Regions from separate parts of the Kineococcus aridisoli genome, predicted to be linked through region 1. Evidence: riboswitches for the same ligand, from Rfam matches in the RefSeq annotation. Region 1 holds a riboswitch; each other region holds the start of a gene.
The links. Region 1 has a riboswitch for S-adenosylmethionine ahead of ACRYM2_RS04720 (putative leader peptide). Riboswitches for the same ligand answer to the same signal wherever they lie in the genome.

Region 1 (5,773 bases):
AGTGAGGCCGGCCGCGCCGCGGCGGGCGGGCTGCCGCAGGCCGTCGTCGTCGCCAAGGACGAGGTCGCGCAGCGGTTCGCCGCGGGCGCTCCCGGCGCGCTGGAGCAGCTGCGCGGCCCGGACCAGCCCGTCGTGGTGATCTGCGGGTCGCCCGCGGGGTCCGGGCCGGTCACCGCCCAGCTGCTGGCCGCCGGCTTCACCGACGTCGTGCACGTGGCGGGCGGTTTCCCGGCGTGGAAGGCGGCCGGCCTGCCCACCACGGAACCCGCCGCCCGGCCGTGACGGCCGGTGCGGCGACCCGCCGCGACCTCTGAGGAGAACCCCTCGAAACCCCAGCGGGCGACCCCGGTGCCGGAGCGCACCGGGGTCGCCCGCCGACCGACCGGAGCCGCCATGCCCACCCCGTTCCACCTCCTCCTCGACGTCGACGGCGGCGGCTGGCACCCCGCCGCCTGGCGCCGCTCGCGCACCGCACCCGAGGCCGTGTTCTCCGGCGCCCGGCTGCGCGAGTCCGCGGTCACCGCCCAAGCGCAGGGTCTGACGGCGCTCACCTTCGAGGACTCCCCGCTGCCCGACGCGCGCAACCCCGTCGGCCACCTCGACGCCGTGCAGCGCGCAGCCTTCCTCACGGGCACCACCGAGGCGATCGGCCTGCTGCCCGTCGCCGCCACGACGTACTCCGAGCCCTTCCACCTCGCCGCGCAGATCGCCTCGCTGGACCACTCCTCCGCCGGCCGCGCCGGGTGGGTCGCCTCCACCTCGCCGCCCGCCGCGGCGCGGGCGGTGGGCCTGCCGGTGCTCGCCGGCGAGGACGCGCGCACCGAGCTCGCGGACGTCGTCCGCACGGTGCGGGCGCTGTGGGACTCCTGGGAGGACGACGCCGTCGTCCGCGACGTGGCCACCGGGCGCTACGTGGACCGCGACCGGCTGCACCCGGTGGACGTCGACACCGGCCGGTGGTCGGTGCGGGGACCGCTGACCGTCCCGCGGCCGCCGCAGGGCCAGCCGGTCGTGGCGGTGCGGGCGCAGGACCTGCCGGCGGCCGGCGCCGCGGGCGTCGCCGACGTCGTGCTCACCGGCGACGCCGAGGCGCACCGCAGCACGGGCGGCCCGCTGGTCGTCGTCGAGGTCGAGTTCGCGCTCGACACCGAGGCCGCCCCGGCCGACGAGCGGCTGCGGGCCCTGGACGCCGACGCGGCCGCCCCCGCCGGCGGGCGGGTGCGCTGGAGCGGCTCGGGCGAGGCCTTCGCCCGGTTCCTGCAGGAGCTGGCCGGCCGCGTCGACGGGGTGCGCCTGCACGCGGCCGTCCTCGACGAGGACCTGCGCCAGCTGGTGCGCACGACGCTGCCCGCGCTGCGCGTCTCGCGCCTGCTGCAGCCGCCGCCCAGCGGCTCGACGCTGCGCTCCACCCTCGGCCTGCCGCGGCCGGTCAACCAGTTCTCCACCCTCTCCGGGAGCCAGGCGTGAGCACCGCACCCACCGACGACCTGCGCCACCCCGACGCCACCGTCCACTTCGGGGTGTTCTTCCAGGGGGTCAACCACGGGACCATCTGGTCGGACCCGCGCAGCGGTTCCCAGCTGCACCACTCCACGTTCGTTCAGCTGGCCCGCACCGCCGAGCGGGGCCTGTTCGACGCGTTCTTCCTCGGGGAGGGGCTGCGGCTGCGCGAGCAGCGCGGGCGCCTGCACGACCTCGACGTCGTCGGCCGCCCCGACGCGCTCACCGAGCTGGCGACCCTGGCGGGCCTGACCGAGCGCATCGGCCTGGTCGCCACCCAGAACACCACCTACAACGACCCCGCGGACCTGGCGCGGCGGCTGGCCTCGCTCGACGTGCTCTCCGGCGGCCGGGCCGCCTGGAACGTCGTGACGACCGACAACGCCTGGACGGGCGAGAACTTCCGCCGCGGCGGGTACCTGGACCACGCCGACCGCTACGAGCGCGCCGAGCGCTTCGTCGCCCTGGCCCGCCGGGTCTGGGACAGCTGGGACGGTGCGGGGTTCTCCCCGGTGCGCGCCGACGACGCCTTCTTCGACGTGGAGATCTCCCCCACGGTGCCGCGCAGCCCGCAGGGGCACCCGGTGGTGTTCCAGGCCGGGGACTCCCCCGCCGGCCGCGACTTCGCGGCGCGCTCGGCGGACGTGGTCTTCTCCCGGCACGGCACCCACCACGCCGACGCCCTCGCCTTCGCCGACGACCTGCGCCGGCGTGTCGTGGCCGCCGGCCGCCCCGAGGACGACGTCCTCGTGCTGCCCGGCACCCAGATCGTGCTCGCCGACACCGAGGCCGAGGCCGAGGAGAAGGCGCGCTGGGTGGTGGAGAACCAGGTGACCCCCGCGACCGCCCTGTCGCTGGTCGGGCAGGTCTGGGGCGAGGACCTCTCCGGCTACGACCCGGACGGGCCGCTGCCCGCGCACGACCCGGTCATCAGCGGCATCGACGGGACCCGCGGCGCCGCCCGGCAGGGGCACGACCCGCGCGAGATCGCCCGGCACTGGCGCGCCGTCGCGGAGGAGAACAAGTTCTCGCTGCGCGAGCTGGTCATCCACAACTCCTCCGAGCGGGGTTTCTCGGGAACCCCGTCGCAGGTGGCCGACGAGCTGACGCGCTGGGTCCGCACGGGCGCCAGCAGCGGGTTCAACGTCTCCCCGTACCTGGTGCCGAGCGGGCTCGACGAGATCGTCGACCAGCTCGTGCCCGCGCTGCAGGAGCGCGGCGCGTACCCCGCCGAGTACGTCGGGACGACGCTGCGCGAGCACCTGGGGCTGCGGCCCCCGCTCACCCGGCGCTGACCCGGCGCCGACCCGGCGCCGACCCGACACCCGGAGCACGCTGCCCCGCAACGGCTCTGGCGCAGCGCGCTCCAGGTGCGGTAGGTTTCCACCATCCATCCAGAGCGGCCGAGAGACCTGGCTCGACGACGCCGCAGCAACCCCCCGGAACTCCGGGTGCGGGTGCTCCCGCCAGGCCGATGGGAGCAGGACATGCGCAGCACCGACACCGGCACGCCCCTCGTCCGGCGCCGTCACGTGGACCTCGGGCGGTTGAGCTCCGCCACCTGTCCGGGTCGCTGACCAGCGTCCGCCGCGGCGGGAGGCACGCGCCTCCCGGAACCCCCGGACGTCCCCCGCGTCGCCGACGCGCGCACCCCAGGAGCCCACCCGTGCCCACCGGGAACACCACCGGAAGCCCTGCCGGAGAACTCACCGACGAACCGACCGAGGACCTCACCGGGGACCCCGCCGCCGTGCGCAGCCTCTGCGTCGTCGGCGCCGGGCCGCGGACCCTCGGCCTGCTGCAGCGCCTCGGCGCCCGCGCGGCCCTGTCGGGCACCGCGCTGGACGTCCACGTCGCCGACCCGTTCGACTCCGGCGCCGGCCGCGTCTGGCGGCGGGAGCAGGAACCCCTGCTGTGGATGAACTCGCGGGCGGCGGACATCACCGTCCTGCCCGACGACAGCGTCACCGGCCTGACCGGCCGGGTGGCGACCGGGCCGTCGCTGCACGGCTGGGTCGAGGAGCACCGCTCGCGACTGGCGGCCGAGGCGGCCGCCGCGGGCGACGACCTGCTGCACCGGGAGGTGCTCGCGGTCCACGAGGGTTCCTTCGTCTCCCGGCGGCTGGCCAGCCGCTACCTGCACTGGGCCTGGGAGCGCACGCTCGCCGGCCTGCCGCCCGCGGTGCGCGTGCACCGGCACCCGCACGCCGCCCTCGACGTGCGCGACGGGGTGGACGGCCGGCAGCTGGTGCACCTGGACGGGCGCGAGCGAGCGCTGGCCGTCGACACCGTCCTGCTGGTGCAGGGCCACCTGGACGTGCGCCCCGGCCCGCGCGAGCGCAGGCTGCGCACGTTCGCCGACGTCCACGGGCTCGCCTACGTGCCGCCCGGGTACACCGGCGACCTGGACCTGGACGTCCTGCCCGCGGGTGCGGACGTCGCCGTGGTGGGCATGGGCCTGGCGTTCGTCGACCTCGTGGTCCGCCTCACCGAGGGCCGCGGCGGGCGCTTCGCCGAACGCGCCGACGGGTCCCTGGACTACCTGCCCAGCGGGCGGGAACCCGTGCTGCACGCAGGGTCGCGGCGCGATGTGCCGTACCGCTCGAAGATCGGCTACCCGGCGCCCGCCGACCTCGGGCTGCCGCGGTACTACACGGTCGAGGCGGCCACCGCCCTGCGCCCGGACGCGGCGCTGGACCTGCGGGCCGACCTGTGGCCGCTGGTGGTCAAGGAGCTCGCCGGGGCGCACTACCGGCAGTTGTTCCACGCCCACCCCGAGCGCACCCGGGGAGCGGCCGCCGGGTTCGACGCGCGGTTCTCCCGCGCCCCCTGGGGCAGCGGCCAGGCCGACGAGCTGGTCGCCCGCGCGGTCCCCGACCCCGCGGACCGCTTCGACGTCGGCGCGCTCGACCGCCCCCTCGACGGCTGGTGGGGCACCTCCGGCGAGGAGGTGCACGCGCGGGTGCTGGAGCACCTGGAGGCCGACCGCGCCCGGCGCAGCGACCCGCGGCACTCCCCCGACGCGGCGGTCGTCGGTGCCCTGCTGTCGGCGTACGTCGTCACCGCCCGCCTGCACGCGGCGGGCCGGCTGGACGCCCGCTCCAGCGCCGTGGACCTCGACGGGTGGTGGCACGGCTTCTTCAGCCACGTCGCGTCCGGCCCCCCGCCGCAGCGCCTGCGCCAGCTGGCGGCGCTGGCCCGGGCCGGGCTGCTGCGCTTCGTCGGCGCCGACGTGCACGTCAGCGCCGACGCGGACGCGGGTGCGTTCGTCGTGACCTCCGGCAGCGGCCCGCACGTGCTGCACGCCCGCGCCCTGGTGGAGGCCCGGTTGCCGCAGCCGGACCTGGAGCGGGCCTCCGACGCGCTGCTGACCCGGTTGCGCGAGCGCGGCGAGGTCCGCGCCCACGAGCTGCAGCAGCAGGGGGCGAGGCTCTCCGACGGCCGGCTCGTGGTCGACGGCGAGGGCCGGCTCGTGCACGCCGACGGCACGGTGCACCCGCGCCGGTTCGCCACCGGCGCCTGGGTGAGCGGGGAGGCCGCCGCAGCGGCGTTCGCCCGCCCCGGCACGGACGCACCGCTCTTCCGCCACCACGACCGGCTCGCCGCCCGCCTGCTCGCGTCCGCCAGCGCGGCCAGCAGCCCTCCCACCACCACCACCCCCGGCTTGCAGCCGGCCGATCCCCCCGGAGGTCGCGAGGGATGACCCCGCCCACGAGCACCCCGCCGCAGGTCGGCGCGGCCGCCGCCGGGACGCCCGGCGCACCCGGTGCACCGCGGGCGGCGGAGCCGGTCAAGGTGCTGCCGGCGCGCCACCCCTGGCGCTGGGCGGCGACGGCCGTCGTCGCGGTGCTGGCCGCGATGGCCGTCAACGCCCTGGTGACGAACCCGGCCTGGGACTGGCCGACCGTGGGGCAGTTCCTCTTCTCGGCGACCATCCTGGAGTCGCTGTGGCTGACCGTCCGCCTCACGCTCGCCGGGACCGCCATCGGCCTGGTGCTCGGCACCGTGCTGGCGCTGATGCGGATGTCGGCGAACCCGCTGCTGAGGGGCGTCAGCTTCGCCTACGTCAGCGTCTTCCGCTCCGTGCCCCTCATCCTGCAGCTGCTGTTCTGGTACAACCTGGCGATCCTCTACGACCGGATCGGGTTCGGCGTCCCCTTCGGCCCGCAGTTCTGGACGGTCTCCACCCAGGACCTCGTCGGCCCCGTCACCGCGGCCTTCCTCGGCCTGGGCCTGCACCAGGCGGCCTACTTCGCCGAGATCGTGCGCTCGG
Region 2 (5,773 bases), on a different contig from region 1:
ATGCCGACGCGCTGCTTCTGCCCGCCGGACAGCTGCTCGGGGTGGGCGTGCGCGCGGTCGAGCAGGCCGACGAAGTCCAGCAGCTCCGCCGTCCGAGCGTCGCGCTCCGCCTTGGCCATCCCCGCCACCCGCAGCGGGTAGGCGACGTTGCCGGCGACGGTGCGCGAGCGGAACAGGTTGAACTGCTGGAAGATCATGCCGATCCTGGAGCGCGCCCGGCGCAGCTCGCGCTCGGACAGGGCCGTCAGGTCCTGCCCGCCGACGCGGACGGTCCCGGAGGTCGGCCGCTCCAGGGCGTTGACCAGCCGCACGAGCGTCGACTTGCCGGCACCGGAGTACCCGATGACGGCCAGCACCTCGCCCTCGCGGACCTCCAGGCTGACGTCGTCGACCGCCGCGACGGACGTGCCGTCGCGGCGGTCGTAGCGCTTGGAGACGTTCTCCAGCGAGACGAGCGTGCTCACTTGCCCGAAGCCGCCCGGGCGTCGTCCTCGACCTCGGCCAGGTCCGCCTGCAGGTCCGTGGCCGAGGGGTTCTCCACGACGGCGTTGGGGTAGGCCTGCGTGAAGACCTCCTGGACCGCGGGGTCCTGGAACAGCTGCGCGAGCTCCAGGTACGTCTCGTCGTCCGCGTCCTCCTTGCGGGCGGCGAAGATGTTGACGTACGGCGCGGCGGAGGCCTGGGAGGGGTCGTCCTGGGCGATGACGTCGTCCTCGGGCAGCCCGGCGCTGGTGGCGTAGTTCACGTTGACGATGGCCGCGGCCACCGAACCGCTCTGCAGCGCGTTCGCGGTCTGCGAGGCGTCGATCGGGGTCACCTCGACCTTGGAGCTCTCGATGTCCTCGACCGAGGAGAAGGCGTTGCCGCCGCCGGCGAGGGTCAGCAGGCCGGCGGACTGCAGCACCAGCAGGCCGCGGGCCTCGTTGATGGCGTCGTTGGGGATGGCGACCTTGGCGCCCTGCGGCAGCGCGGCCGGGTCGTCGACGGTCGTGGAGTACAGCGGCAGCGGGTAGATCGCGGTCGCGCCGATGGGCTGGATGTCGTCGCCGGCGGTGACGTTGTAGTTCGCCAGGTACTGGATGTGCTGGAACTGGTTCAGGTCGACCTCGCCCTGGGCCAGCGCCGGGTTCGGCAGGCTGTAGTCGGAGAAGTTGACCAGCTCGACGGTCACGCCGAGCTGCGACTGCGCGAGGTCGACGTAGGTCTTCCAGTAGTCCAGCGACTTGTCCGCGACTCCGATCTTGACGGTCTCGCCGCTGCCGCCGTCCGCGGCGGCGGTGGTCGTGGTGTCGTCGCCGCGGGTGGCCAGGACGATCGCCACCACGGCGATCAGCACGACGACGGCGGCCGCGACGGCGGCGACGAGGGGACCGCGACGCTTCGGCTTGTCGGGCAGGGCGGGAGCGGGGCTGGACAAGGCGTTCTCCGGGTGTTCGACGGCGCAGCACGACTGCGCCGGGGTGGCCTGGCGGTCACCGGTGGCTGGACGCGACGGGGCGAGGGGTTCAGCGCTCGCCGTGCACGGTCAGCTCCTCGTGGTCCGCACTTGCCGGACGCCATCCGTCCGGCCGGGTCGTCACCTGGGGCACCCCGCCACGGGGGAGGGTTGCCGGACAGCGAGCCAGGGCTTGTCGCTGTCACTCATGACCTGGGAGAAGCTTGAAGCAGCGGGCGCGGCCCTGTCAAACCGCGTGCGCGGCGCAGAAGTCCAGCACCGCCGCGGTGCGCTCGGCGCGCCCGGCCGGCGGCAGGGACCGCACCGGCACGCCCTCCGGCGGCGCCGGCAGCCCGAGCTCGGCGGGGTCCACCACGTCGCCGACCAGGCCGGCGACCGCGCGGTGGACGGCGAGGAACTGCCCGACCTGCCCGCCGACGCCGAGGCCGACGAGGACGGGGCCGCCCGGCAGCGCGGCCAGCGCGCGCAGCGCCTGCCGCTGGCGCGCGACCTGCCCGGTGCCGGGCGCGGCGTCCACGACGAGGACCCGGTGACCGGCCGCCCGCAGCCTGGCGGCGAGCAGCGTGAGGTCGGCGTCGACGCCCTGCTGCGGCGGCAGCAGCACGACGGTGCCCGCGCCCACGCTCAGAGCGCGCGCGCCGCGGCGGCGGGCAGGACGACGGCCTGGGCGGCCACGACCGCGCCGTCCACGCTGGTCAGCGCCGGGCTGCCGTGCAGCACGTAGCCCTCGGCCAGGGCCCTGGAGACCTTCTCGCAGAAGGAGCGGTCGTCCGGGCCGGTCAGCAGCCGGTACGCCAGCCGCTCGGGGAGGCGCTCGGGGCCGTCGGCGTCGCTCACGGCGCCAACCTACCCCGGGCGTCCAGCAGCTCCAGGTAGCCCAGCGCGGCCTCCGACAGGGCGTCGGCGCGCGCCAGCGGCGACCCCGGGTCCCACCGGTGGGCGGCGTAGTCGGCGCCGGTGCGCCGCAGCTGCGCCAGCGCGAGCTCCAGCTCGGCCTCCAGCCGGGCGGCGAGCTCGGCCGGGGCGGGCTCGGGCGGGCGCAGCCGCTCGCCCTCCCCCTCGCGCACGGCCGCCAGCACGGCGGCGTCGACCCCCTCCGCGGCCGACCAGAAGCGCACCGGCCGCCGCACGGCGTGGTTGGCGACGGGGACGCCGGCCGGGCGCAGGACCAGGCTCACGGGCCTGCGCGCCAGCCCCGAGGCGGCCAGCCACTGGCCGGTGCCGGGGGGCCGGCTGCCCCACGCGCACGCGGCGGCGGGCACGTCGGCCACCAGGGCCACCGCCACCCCGCCGTCGTCGGGCACCTCCTCGGCGCGCGGGCCCAGCAGCGCGCCGTGCACCCAGGCCTCCACCACCCGCAGCGGCACGATCGCGGCGGGCTGCGCGCTCACGTGCGCGCAGCGCTGCGCGACCTCCTCCAGCGTGCGCACGGCGGTGGTCCACTTCACGCCGGGAGTCTGGCGGAGGTTGCGGGGTGCGGCGCGCGGGGGCCTAAGCTCGCCCGGTGGATTCGACCGAGCTCAGGGCGCTGCAGAAGCCGTTGAAGGACGCCTACCGCGAGGACCCGGCGCGCGCGCTGGTCCCGGCCCGCGCCGTGGCCGTGCTCGACGGGCAGTCGATCGGCGTCTCCGTCGACGGCTTCGCCGGCACCACCCGCGCCGGGCTGCACCCGGCCGCCGGTGGCGACGGCACCGAGGCGTGCTCGGCGGACATGCTCTGCGAGGCCGTCGCGGCCTGCGCCGGGGTGACGCTGCGCAGCGTGGCCACGGCGATGGGCGTGGAGCTGCGCAACGCCTCGGTGACCGTGGACGCCCACTGGGACGCCCGCGGCACCCTCGGCGTGGCGCGCGAGGTGCCCGTCGGCATCACCGACGTCACGATCGTCTTCGACTTCAGCTCCGACGCCGACGAGGCGACGGAGGCGAAGATGATCTCCCTCGCCGAGCGCTACTGCGTCATCGCCCAGACGCTGCAGACCCCGCCGAAGGTCACCGTCCAGCGCGCCTGAGCCGCCCGGGCGCGGGGCGTCAGCGGCCCTCCTGCCGCGCGACCGCCCCGCGCCCGCCCAGCAGGACGGCGAGGAAGCCGAGGGCGAAGGCCACGACGACGCCGAGGCTTGCGTAGGCCCAGTTGCCGTCCCAGTAGCCCGCCTCCCCGCCGGCCGGCGCGACCCAGCTCGCCAGGCCCAGCGGCTCGAGCAGGTAGCCCTGCCAGGTCAGCCAGTCGGCGCCGGAGTTCGACACCAGGCCCCAGCCGATCGCCGTCGCCACGACCATGGTCGCGACCGGCAGCAGCCGCACCGAGCCGTAGCGCCCGCGCGGGTCGAGCAGCTCCTGCTCGGCGTAGTCGCCCCTGCGCAGCGACAGGTCGGCCAGGAAGATCCCGGCCCAGGCCGCGATCGGCACGCCCAGGGTGATGAGGAACCCCTGGAACGGGGTGAGGAAGTCCGCGGAGAAGAAGGCGATGTAGACGGCGCCGGCGACCATGAGGGCGCCGTCGACGAGGACGGCCACCGGGCGCGGCACCCGCAGCCCGACGTTGAGCAGCGCCAGCCCCGAGGAGTAGATGTCCATGACTGCGCCGCCGACCAGGCCGAGGACGGCGACGACGACGAAGGGGACGAGGAACCACGTCGGCAGGATGTCGGTGAGCGCCCCCACCGGGTCGGCGGCGATCCGCCCGCTGAGGTCCTGCGAGGAGCCCGCGATCAGCGCGCCGAAGACGAGCAGGACGGCCGGTCCCAGCGAGCAGCCCAGCGTCGTCCACAGGACGACCCCGCCGCTGGAGGCCTCCCGCGGCAGGTAGCGGGAGTAGTCGGCCGCCGCGTTGGCCCAGCCCAGCCCGAACCCCGTCATCACCAGCACGAGCGCGCCCACGACCGCGGCCGCGTCACCGGCCGGCACCGCGCGCACCGCGGCCAGGTCGATCGAGCCGGCGGCGAAGGCGATGTAGAGCACCGTGAGGACCGCGGTGACGACGGTGATCCAGCGCTGCATGCGCATGATGACCCTGAAGCCCAGCGTGCCGCCCAGCACGATGAGCACCACCACGACGACGAGCGCGACGAGCTTGGTGCCCGTCCCGCCGCCCGCGCCGAGGCGGTCCAGGACGGTCGCGGTCGCCAGCACCGCGACCGCGGCCAGCGAGGTCTCCCAGCCCAGCGTCAGCAGCCACGACACCAGCGACGGCAGCCGGTTGCCGTTCACCCCGAACGCCGCGCGCGAGAGCGTCATCGTCGGCGCGGACCCCCGCTTGCCGGCGGTGGCGACGAGCCCGACGACCAGGTAGGACAGCACGACGCCGGCCACCGAGACGGCGGTGGCCTGCCAGAAGGAGATGCCGAACCCCAGCACGAACGAGCCGTAGCTGACGGCGAGCACCGAGACGTTCGCGGCGAACCAGGGCCAGAACAGGTCGCGCGGCCTGCCGTGGCGCTCCCCGGCCGCGACGGAGTTGATGCCGTTGAGCTCCACGTCGACGCCGCCGACGCGGGTCTGCGGCGCGGGCGGTACCTGGCTCATCGGGGCTCCTCGCTGTCGTGGCCGTGCGGGGCTCAGCGGTCCCGGGCGGAGTGGCGGTGCCGGGCCGCGGGGTGGTCGTCCGGCAGCTTCGCACGACCCTCGCCGAACAGGACCTCGCGCAGCGTGCGACCCGCCGCAGCCGCGTCCGCGGGCGGGCGCAGGCCGCGGCGGCGCAGCTCGGGGACGACGTGCTCGCAGAACTCCTCGTAGGAGCCGGGCACGACGAACGGGGTGTAGTTGAACCCGTCGACGCCGGTCTGCTCCAGCAGCTGCGCCATCTCGTCCACGACCTGCTCGGCGGTGCCGGTCAGGACGAACTCGCGCATGCCGTGGCGCAGGAAGTCCGCGCGCGCGGTGGCCACCGCCTGCCCGCGGTAGCGCTCCACCTGGGTGCGCCCGCCCTCGGTGCGCACGGTGTCGAAGGAGGCCTCGGCCGGCAGCGCCGCCAGGTCGACCCCGGTCATCGAGGCGAAGTAGGCGCGGGCGGCGTCCGGGACGACCCACGACAGGTACTCCTCCAGCCGTGCCCGCGCGTGCTCGCGGTCGCGGCCCAGCACCACCGACAGCCCCACCAGCGTCCGCAGCGAGCCCGGGGCGCGCCCGTGCCGGGCCGCCCGCGCGTGCAGGTCCCGCACCTGCTCGCGCAGGCTCGCCGCGTCGCGGCCCTGCAGGAAGACCACCTCGGCGTGGGTGGCGGCGAACTCGCGGCCGCGCTCGCTGGCGCCGGCCTGGAAGAGCACCGGCGTGCGCTGCGGGGAGGGCTCGACCTTGAAGTAGCCGTGGCAGGAGAAGCGGC
Region 3 (5,773 bases), on a different contig from region 1:
TTGAGGTCCTCGTGCAGCAGGGTGTGGCGCTGGATCCGCTCGGTGAAGGCGGACAGCTGCTCCGCGGTGGGCAGCTCGCCGTAGATGAGCAGGTAGCTGGTCTCGACGAACGTGGACTTCTCGGCCAGCTGCTCGATGGGGTACCCGCGGTAGCGCAGGACCCCGGCGTCGCCGTCGATGTAGGTGATGGCGGAGGTGCAGGACGCGGTGTTGGTGAAGCCGGCGTCGAGCGTCACCAGGCCCGTCTCCTTGAGCAGGCTGCCGATGCCGAAGCCCGCCGCCCCCTCGGTCGCCGGGGTCACGGGGAGGTCGAGCTCGCCACCTGCGTGCTTCAGCGCAACGGAGTCAGCCATGCGGCGACCGTACCCGCCCGCGGCGAGGGGGCGCGACACAGGTGCGTCACACCCGGGGCGGTGTGACGGGGGCCACGTCGCAGCCCCCGCCCGCGACCGCCTCCGGGCCCGTGCCGCCCGCGCTCAGAGCCCGCCGGCCAGCCGGCCGGGCACCTGCGCGGTCCGCTCGTCGGTGGCGGTGAGCGCGACGCGCACGTGCCGCGCGCCGGCCGCCCCGTAGAAGTCCCCCGGCGCGACGAGGACCCCCCGCGCGGCGAGGGCGTCCACCGTGGCGCGCGCGCCCTCGTCGCGGGTGCTCCACAGGTAGAGCCCGGCGGCGGAGCTCACCCGGAAGCCGGCGGCCTCCAGCGCGGGGCGCAGCACCTGCCGGCGGGCGCGGTAGCGCTCGCGCTGGGCGTCGACGTGGGCGTCGTCGGACAGCGCCGCCCGCAGCGCGGCCTGCACCGGCCACGGCACGATCGTCCCGGCGTGCTTGCGCACCTCCAGCAGCTCGCGCACCAGCGCGGGGTCGCCGGCGGCGAAGGCCGCGCGGTAGCCGGCGAGGTTGGACTGCTTGGAGGTGGAGTACGCCACGAGCAGCCCGGTGTGGTCCCCGTCGCACACGCGCGGGTCCAGCACCGAGGGCACCAGCCCGCCGCGGGCGGCGTCGTGGGGCTCGTCCCAGCCCAGCTCGGCGTAGCACTCGTCGCTGGCCACGACGACGTCGCGCTCGCGCGCCCAGGTGACCAGCGCGCGCAGCTGCCCGAGGCCGAGCACCTCGCCGGTGGGGTTGGACGGGGAGTTCAGCCACAGCAGCCGCACCCGGGCCCCCGCCTCCCACGCGGCGTCCAGCTGCTCGACGGTGTCGGCGGGCAGCGGGACGGCGCCGGCCAGCCGGGCCCCGACGTCGTAGGTCGGGTAGGCCACCGCGGGGTGGGCCACCACGTCCCCCGGCCCCAGGCCGAGCTGGAGCGGCAGCCACGCGACGAGCTCCTTGGAGCCGACGGTGGGCAGCACCCCGTCGGGGTCCAGGTCCGGCACGCCGCGGCGGCGGGCGAACCAGGCGGCGACGCTCTCGCGCAGCGGGGCGGTGCCCCAGGTCTGCGGGTAGCCGGGCGCGTCGGCCGCCGCGCGCAGGGCCTCCTGGACGACCTGCGGGGTGGGGTCCACGGGGGTGCCCACCGACAGGTCGACGATCCCGCCGGGGTGGGCCGCGGCGGTGGCCTTGGCCGCCGCCAGGGAGTCCCAGGGGAAGTCCGGCAGCGACGCGCCGACCCGCCGGCGCGGTGCGGCGGCGGGTGCGGGCGTCGTCACCTCAGGAACCCTCGCCCTGCGGCGGGACCGCGCTCACGACGGCGTGGTCGGCGTCGATGACGCCCATCTTCGCCGCACCGCCGGGCGAGCCGACGGTGTCGAAGAACTCCACGTTGGCGGCGGTGAACGCCGACCACTGCTCGGGGACGTCGTCCTCGTAGTAGATGGCCTCCACCGGGCAGACCGGCTCGCACGCCCCGCAGTCCACGCACTCGTCGGGGTGGATGTACAGCGAGCGCTTGCCCTCGTAGATGCAGTCCACGGGGCACTCTTCGATGCAGGCCTTGTCCTTGACGTCGACGCAGGGCTGCGCGATGACGTAGGTCACGGGTTGTCCTCCTCCTCCGGCAGACGGGCGGCCGGACGCCCTCCCTAGTATCGCGGACGGTCGGCACCGCTACAGCTGGAGGTCACGTGTCGCAGGTCCCACCGGGTCCGGTGCACGTGCGCCGCGAGCACGAGCTGGTCGTCGGCGCGCGCGTCGTGGTGCGCCACCGCCTGCCCGACGGCTCGGCGGCGGACGCCCTCGGCGAGCTGCTGGCCGCCGACGAGCACGCGCTGCGGGTGGCCACCCGGCGCGGGGAGGTCCTCGTCGCGCGCGCGGACGTGCTCGCCGCCAAGGCGGTGCCCCCGCCGCCGGTGCGCCGCGGCCGCCCGCACGAGGCCGTCGGCGTCGACGACCTGGAGCTGGTGATGGCCGAGCACTGGCGGCCGCTGGAGCGCGCCGACCTGGGGCGCTGGCGGCTGCGGGCCGCGGACGGCTTCACCGGCCGGGCCAACTCCGCGCTGGCGGTCGGCTCGCCGGGGGTGCCGCTGCCCGCCGCGCTCGAGGCGGTTGAGCGCTTCTACCGCGAGCGGGGGCTGGTGCCGCTGGTCGCGGTCCCGCACCCGGTGGGCGCCCCCGGGGAGGGCGGCGAGCTGGCCGGGCAGCTCGCCGGGCGCGGCTGGAGCGTGCGGACCCCGACGCTGGTGCTGACGGCGGCCACCGACGACCTGCCCGGTGCCGCCGAGGTGCCGCTGCCGCCGGGGCTGCGCACCGCCGCGGGCGCCGCGCCCGACGAGGCGTGGCTGGGCGCCTACCACTACCAGGGCGCCCCCGAGGTCCCGCCGGCCGGCCGCCGCGTGCTCGTCTCGGCCGACGAGCAGGTCTTCGTGCGGGTCCTCGACGGGCCGCGGACGGTGGCGGTCGCCCGCGGGTCGCTGTCACCGGGCTGGGCCGGGATCACCGCGGTGGAGACCGTCCCGGAGCACCGCCGCCGCGGGCTGGCCCGCCGGCTGCTGGCCGAGGTCGCCGACTGGGCCCGGGCCCGGGGGGCGGTCTCGACGTACCTGCAGGTCGCCGAGGGCAACGCCGCGGCCCGCGCGCTGTACGAGCGCGCGGGCTTCGCGGCGCACCACGCGTACCACTACCGGGTGGCGCCCTCCGCGCCCTCCTGAGCGCGCACCGCCGCCGGGTCGACCGAGGCGTGGGTGCCGATGTCCCACACGAACGGCGGCTCGGTGCCGTTGACGGACCAGTCGCCGACGATGCGCTGCTTGTAGACGACCGGGTTGTGCGAGGCGACGGTCCGGGAGTTGCGCCAGTGCCGGTCCAGGTCGCGCGCGCGGCTGGTGCCGGAGGCCCCGAGGGTGTCGAACAGCAGCGTCGCCGCGCGGGGCACGCTCCCGGAGAGCACGACCTGCGCCTGGGCGGTGCGGATCTCCGCCTCGACGTTGGCGGCGCGGTCCGCCTCGCCGTCGCGCAGGTGCGCGGTGTCCGCGGCGCCCTGGACGGCCTGCGCGGCCGCGCGCACCAGGGCGTGGGCGGTGAAGGCGATCGAGGAGATCTCCCCGGCGACCGAGAGGACCTGCGCGTCGTGGCGCACCAGCGGCGCCAGGCCGTGGGTGTAGGTGCGGGTGCGGGCGCGCACCTGGGCGGCGGTGTCGCGCTCGACGGCGGCGGCGATGCCGGCCTGCACGGCGAGCAGCACCAGCTGGTAGAGCGCGGTCTGGTAGCGGAAGCGGTCGGTGAAGGGCGCCACGTCGGCGGGGTCGACCTCGACGTCGTCGAGCACGAGGGTGCCGGTGCCGGTGAGCTGCTGGCCGAAGCCGTCCCAGTCGTCGGAGACGACGGCGCCGGGGGCCCCGACCGGCACGAGCACGGTGACGACCTCGTGCGAGCCGTCGGGCAGCGCGCGCCGGGCGGTGGCGTCGGTCCAGTCCGCGAAGATCGTCCCGGTCGTGTAGTACTTGCGCCCGCTGACGAGGGTGCGCCCGTCGCGCTCGGTGACCACCGTCTGCTGCTCCCCGGTGACCCCGTCGCCGACCTCGCTCCAGGCGTTGCCGACGAGCTCGCCCGCCGCGATGCGCGCGGTCCAGCGCGCGCGGTGCTCCCCGGCGGGCAGCGACAGGACCTGCTCGACCCAGGCGACGTGGCCGCGGAAGACCTGCGGCAGGTTCGAGTCGGCCTCGGCGACGTCGACGAGCACCTCGGCCAGCTGCACGAGGTCCAGGCCGTCCCCGCCCTCGGCGACGGGCAGGCGCAGCCGGCCGAGGCCCGCCTCGAGCAGGGCGCGGACGGCGGCGAAGGGCAGTTCGTGGTCCTGCTCGCGGGCCACCGTCCCGGCGGCCACCTCCCGCAGGACGGGGGCGAGGCGGGCGCGGACCGCGGCCAGCCGGTCGGCGGCGCTCGTGCGGGCGGGGTCGTCGAGGGTGGTGCTCACGGGGTTCCTCCTGGTCGTGGACGCGGCGGTGCGTCGGCCCGGGAGTGGTCGTGCGCTCGCTCGTCCTTACCCGTGCGTCAGCACCAGGTCAGGTCATCACCCGGGGCACCCCACGACGAGGAGGGTTGCCGGCCAGCGAGCCGGGGCTTGGCGCTGGCGCTCATGACCTGGCGCCAGCCAACCACGCGCGGGGGGCCGCGGTCCAGGGGTGCCCGCGACCCCCCGCGAGCACCCCTGCACCCTCCCGCTCCCCCGTCCCCGGTCCCCCGTCCCGGCCCCCCTCCGTCCCCGCGGCGGCACCCGTCCCCCCGGCGGGCGCCGCTCCTGCGCCGCGGGCGTGGCTCCCCTCCTGCCCACGCCCGCGGCGAGCGCGTCAGCCCCGCTCGCGCACCGCCGCGCCCTCGCGCAGGTCGACGACCCGCGGGGGCTGCTCGTGGGCGCTCCGGGCACCCTCGAGGACGTCGGTGATCTCGGAGCCGATGAGCTCGTGGCGCTCCAGCAGCGCGTCGCGCAGCGCGGCGACCAGGTGGCGGTTGCGCCCCAGCAGCTCGCGCACGGACTCCTTGCGCTCGCTGAGCAGGTTCTCCACCATGCGGCGGCCCTCGGCGTCCCCGAGCACCCGGGAGACGAGGTTGCCGTCGGCGAGGGCGCCCTGCTGCACGGCCGCGAAGGACACCAGCGTGCCGGCCATGCCCGCCGCGCCGACCATCTGCGCGGCCACCGACGTCGCCGACTGCAGGTCGCCGGCCGGGCCGGTGGACACGTCGCCGAAGAACAGCTCCTCGGCGACCTGGCCGCCGAAGGCGATGTCGATCATGCCGGCGAGCTCGGTGCGCGAGCGGGTGTAGACGTCCTCGGCGTCGCCGTGGGCGAGCAGGCCGAGGGCCTGGGCGCGCTTGACGATGGTGAGGACCTCCAGGCGCCGGTGCGGGGCGACCAGCCAGGCGACCGCCGCGTGCCCGGCCTCGTGGGTGGCGATGAGCCGGGCCTCGTGCTCGGTGTAGCCGACGGGCTGGCCCAGCCCCACCTCGGTCACCAGCCGGGCGTGCTCGACGTCGGCCCAGCTCATGCCGTCGGCCTCGCGGCGCACCGCGTTGACGAGCGCCTCGTCGAGGAGGTTCTCGATCCTGACGGGGCTGTAGCCGTTGGTGATCCCGGCGAGCGCGTCGCGGCGCTCGGGGTCGTCGAGCTCGTCCTCGTGCGCCTTGCGGGCCAGGAAGTGGTCCAGCAGCTGGCGGCGGCCGGCCTTGTCGGGCAGGCCGAAGACGAGGCGGCGGTCGAAGCGGCCGGGGCGCAGCAGCGCCGGGTCGAGGGCGTCGGCGCGGTTGGTGGCGGCGATGACGAGGACCTCGACGGGCTCGCCGACCGGTCGCCGCAGCCGCCGGTGCTCGGGCAGGAACCGGTTGGCCAGGTCCACGCACCAGC

Region 2: it holds a riboswitch for S-adenosylmethionine, as region 1 does, so the genes downstream of both, ACRYM2_RS12820 (MetQ/NlpA family ABC transporter substrate-binding protein) here and ACRYM2_RS04720 (putative leader peptide) in region 1, are expected to answer to the same signal.
Region 3: it holds a riboswitch for S-adenosylmethionine, as region 1 does, so the genes downstream of both, ACRYM2_RS13690 (acyl-CoA dehydrogenase family protein) here and ACRYM2_RS04720 (putative leader peptide) in region 1, are expected to answer to the same signal.

The regions. Positions count from the first base shown of each region.
Region 1 covers NZ_JBJLSF010000010.1:19,972-25,744, reverse strand. The annotation lists gene ACRYM2_RS04735 (rhodanese-like domain-containing protein) at 1-282, shown strand, start outside; gene ACRYM2_RS04730 (LLM class flavin-dependent oxidoreductase) at 394-1,467, shown strand; gene ACRYM2_RS04725 (NtaA/DmoA family FMN-dependent monooxygenase) at 1,464-2,795, shown strand; SAM riboswitch class I at 2,888-2,981, shown strand; gene ACRYM2_RS04720 (putative leader peptide) at 2,988-3,077, shown strand; gene ACRYM2_RS04715 (FAD/NAD(P)-binding protein) at 3,167-5,203, shown strand; gene ACRYM2_RS04710 (amino acid ABC transporter permease) at 5,200-5,773, shown strand, end outside.
Region 2 covers NZ_JBJLSF010000041.1:32,907-38,679, reverse strand. The annotation lists gene ACRYM2_RS12825 (methionine ABC transporter ATP-binding protein) at 1-464, opposite strand, end outside; gene ACRYM2_RS12820 (MetQ/NlpA family ABC transporter substrate-binding protein) at 461-1,417, opposite strand; SAM riboswitch class IV at 1,538-1,649, opposite strand; gene ACRYM2_RS12815 (hypothetical protein) at 1,683-2,078, opposite strand; partial or broken gene ACRYM2_RS12810 (DUF1737 domain-containing protein) at 2,087-2,293, opposite strand; gene ACRYM2_RS12805 (DUF7711 family protein) at 2,290-2,904, opposite strand; gene ACRYM2_RS12800 (OsmC family protein) at 2,961-3,464, shown strand; gene ACRYM2_RS12795 (purine-cytosine permease family protein) at 3,484-4,977, opposite strand; gene ACRYM2_RS12790 (NtaA/DmoA family FMN-dependent monooxygenase) at 5,010-5,773, opposite strand, start outside.
Region 3 covers NZ_JBJLSF010000046.1:22,267-28,039, reverse strand. The annotation lists gene ACRYM2_RS13710 (citrate synthase) at 1-353, opposite strand, end outside; gene dapC (succinyldiaminopimelate transaminase) at 477-1,646, opposite strand; gene fdxA (ferredoxin) at 1,648-1,974, opposite strand; gene ACRYM2_RS13695 (GNAT family N-acetyltransferase) at 2,061-3,083, shown strand; gene ACRYM2_RS13690 (acyl-CoA dehydrogenase family protein) at 3,053-4,348, opposite strand; SAM riboswitch class IV at 4,406-4,516, opposite strand; gene ACRYM2_RS13685 (AAA family ATPase) at 4,722-5,773, opposite strand, start outside.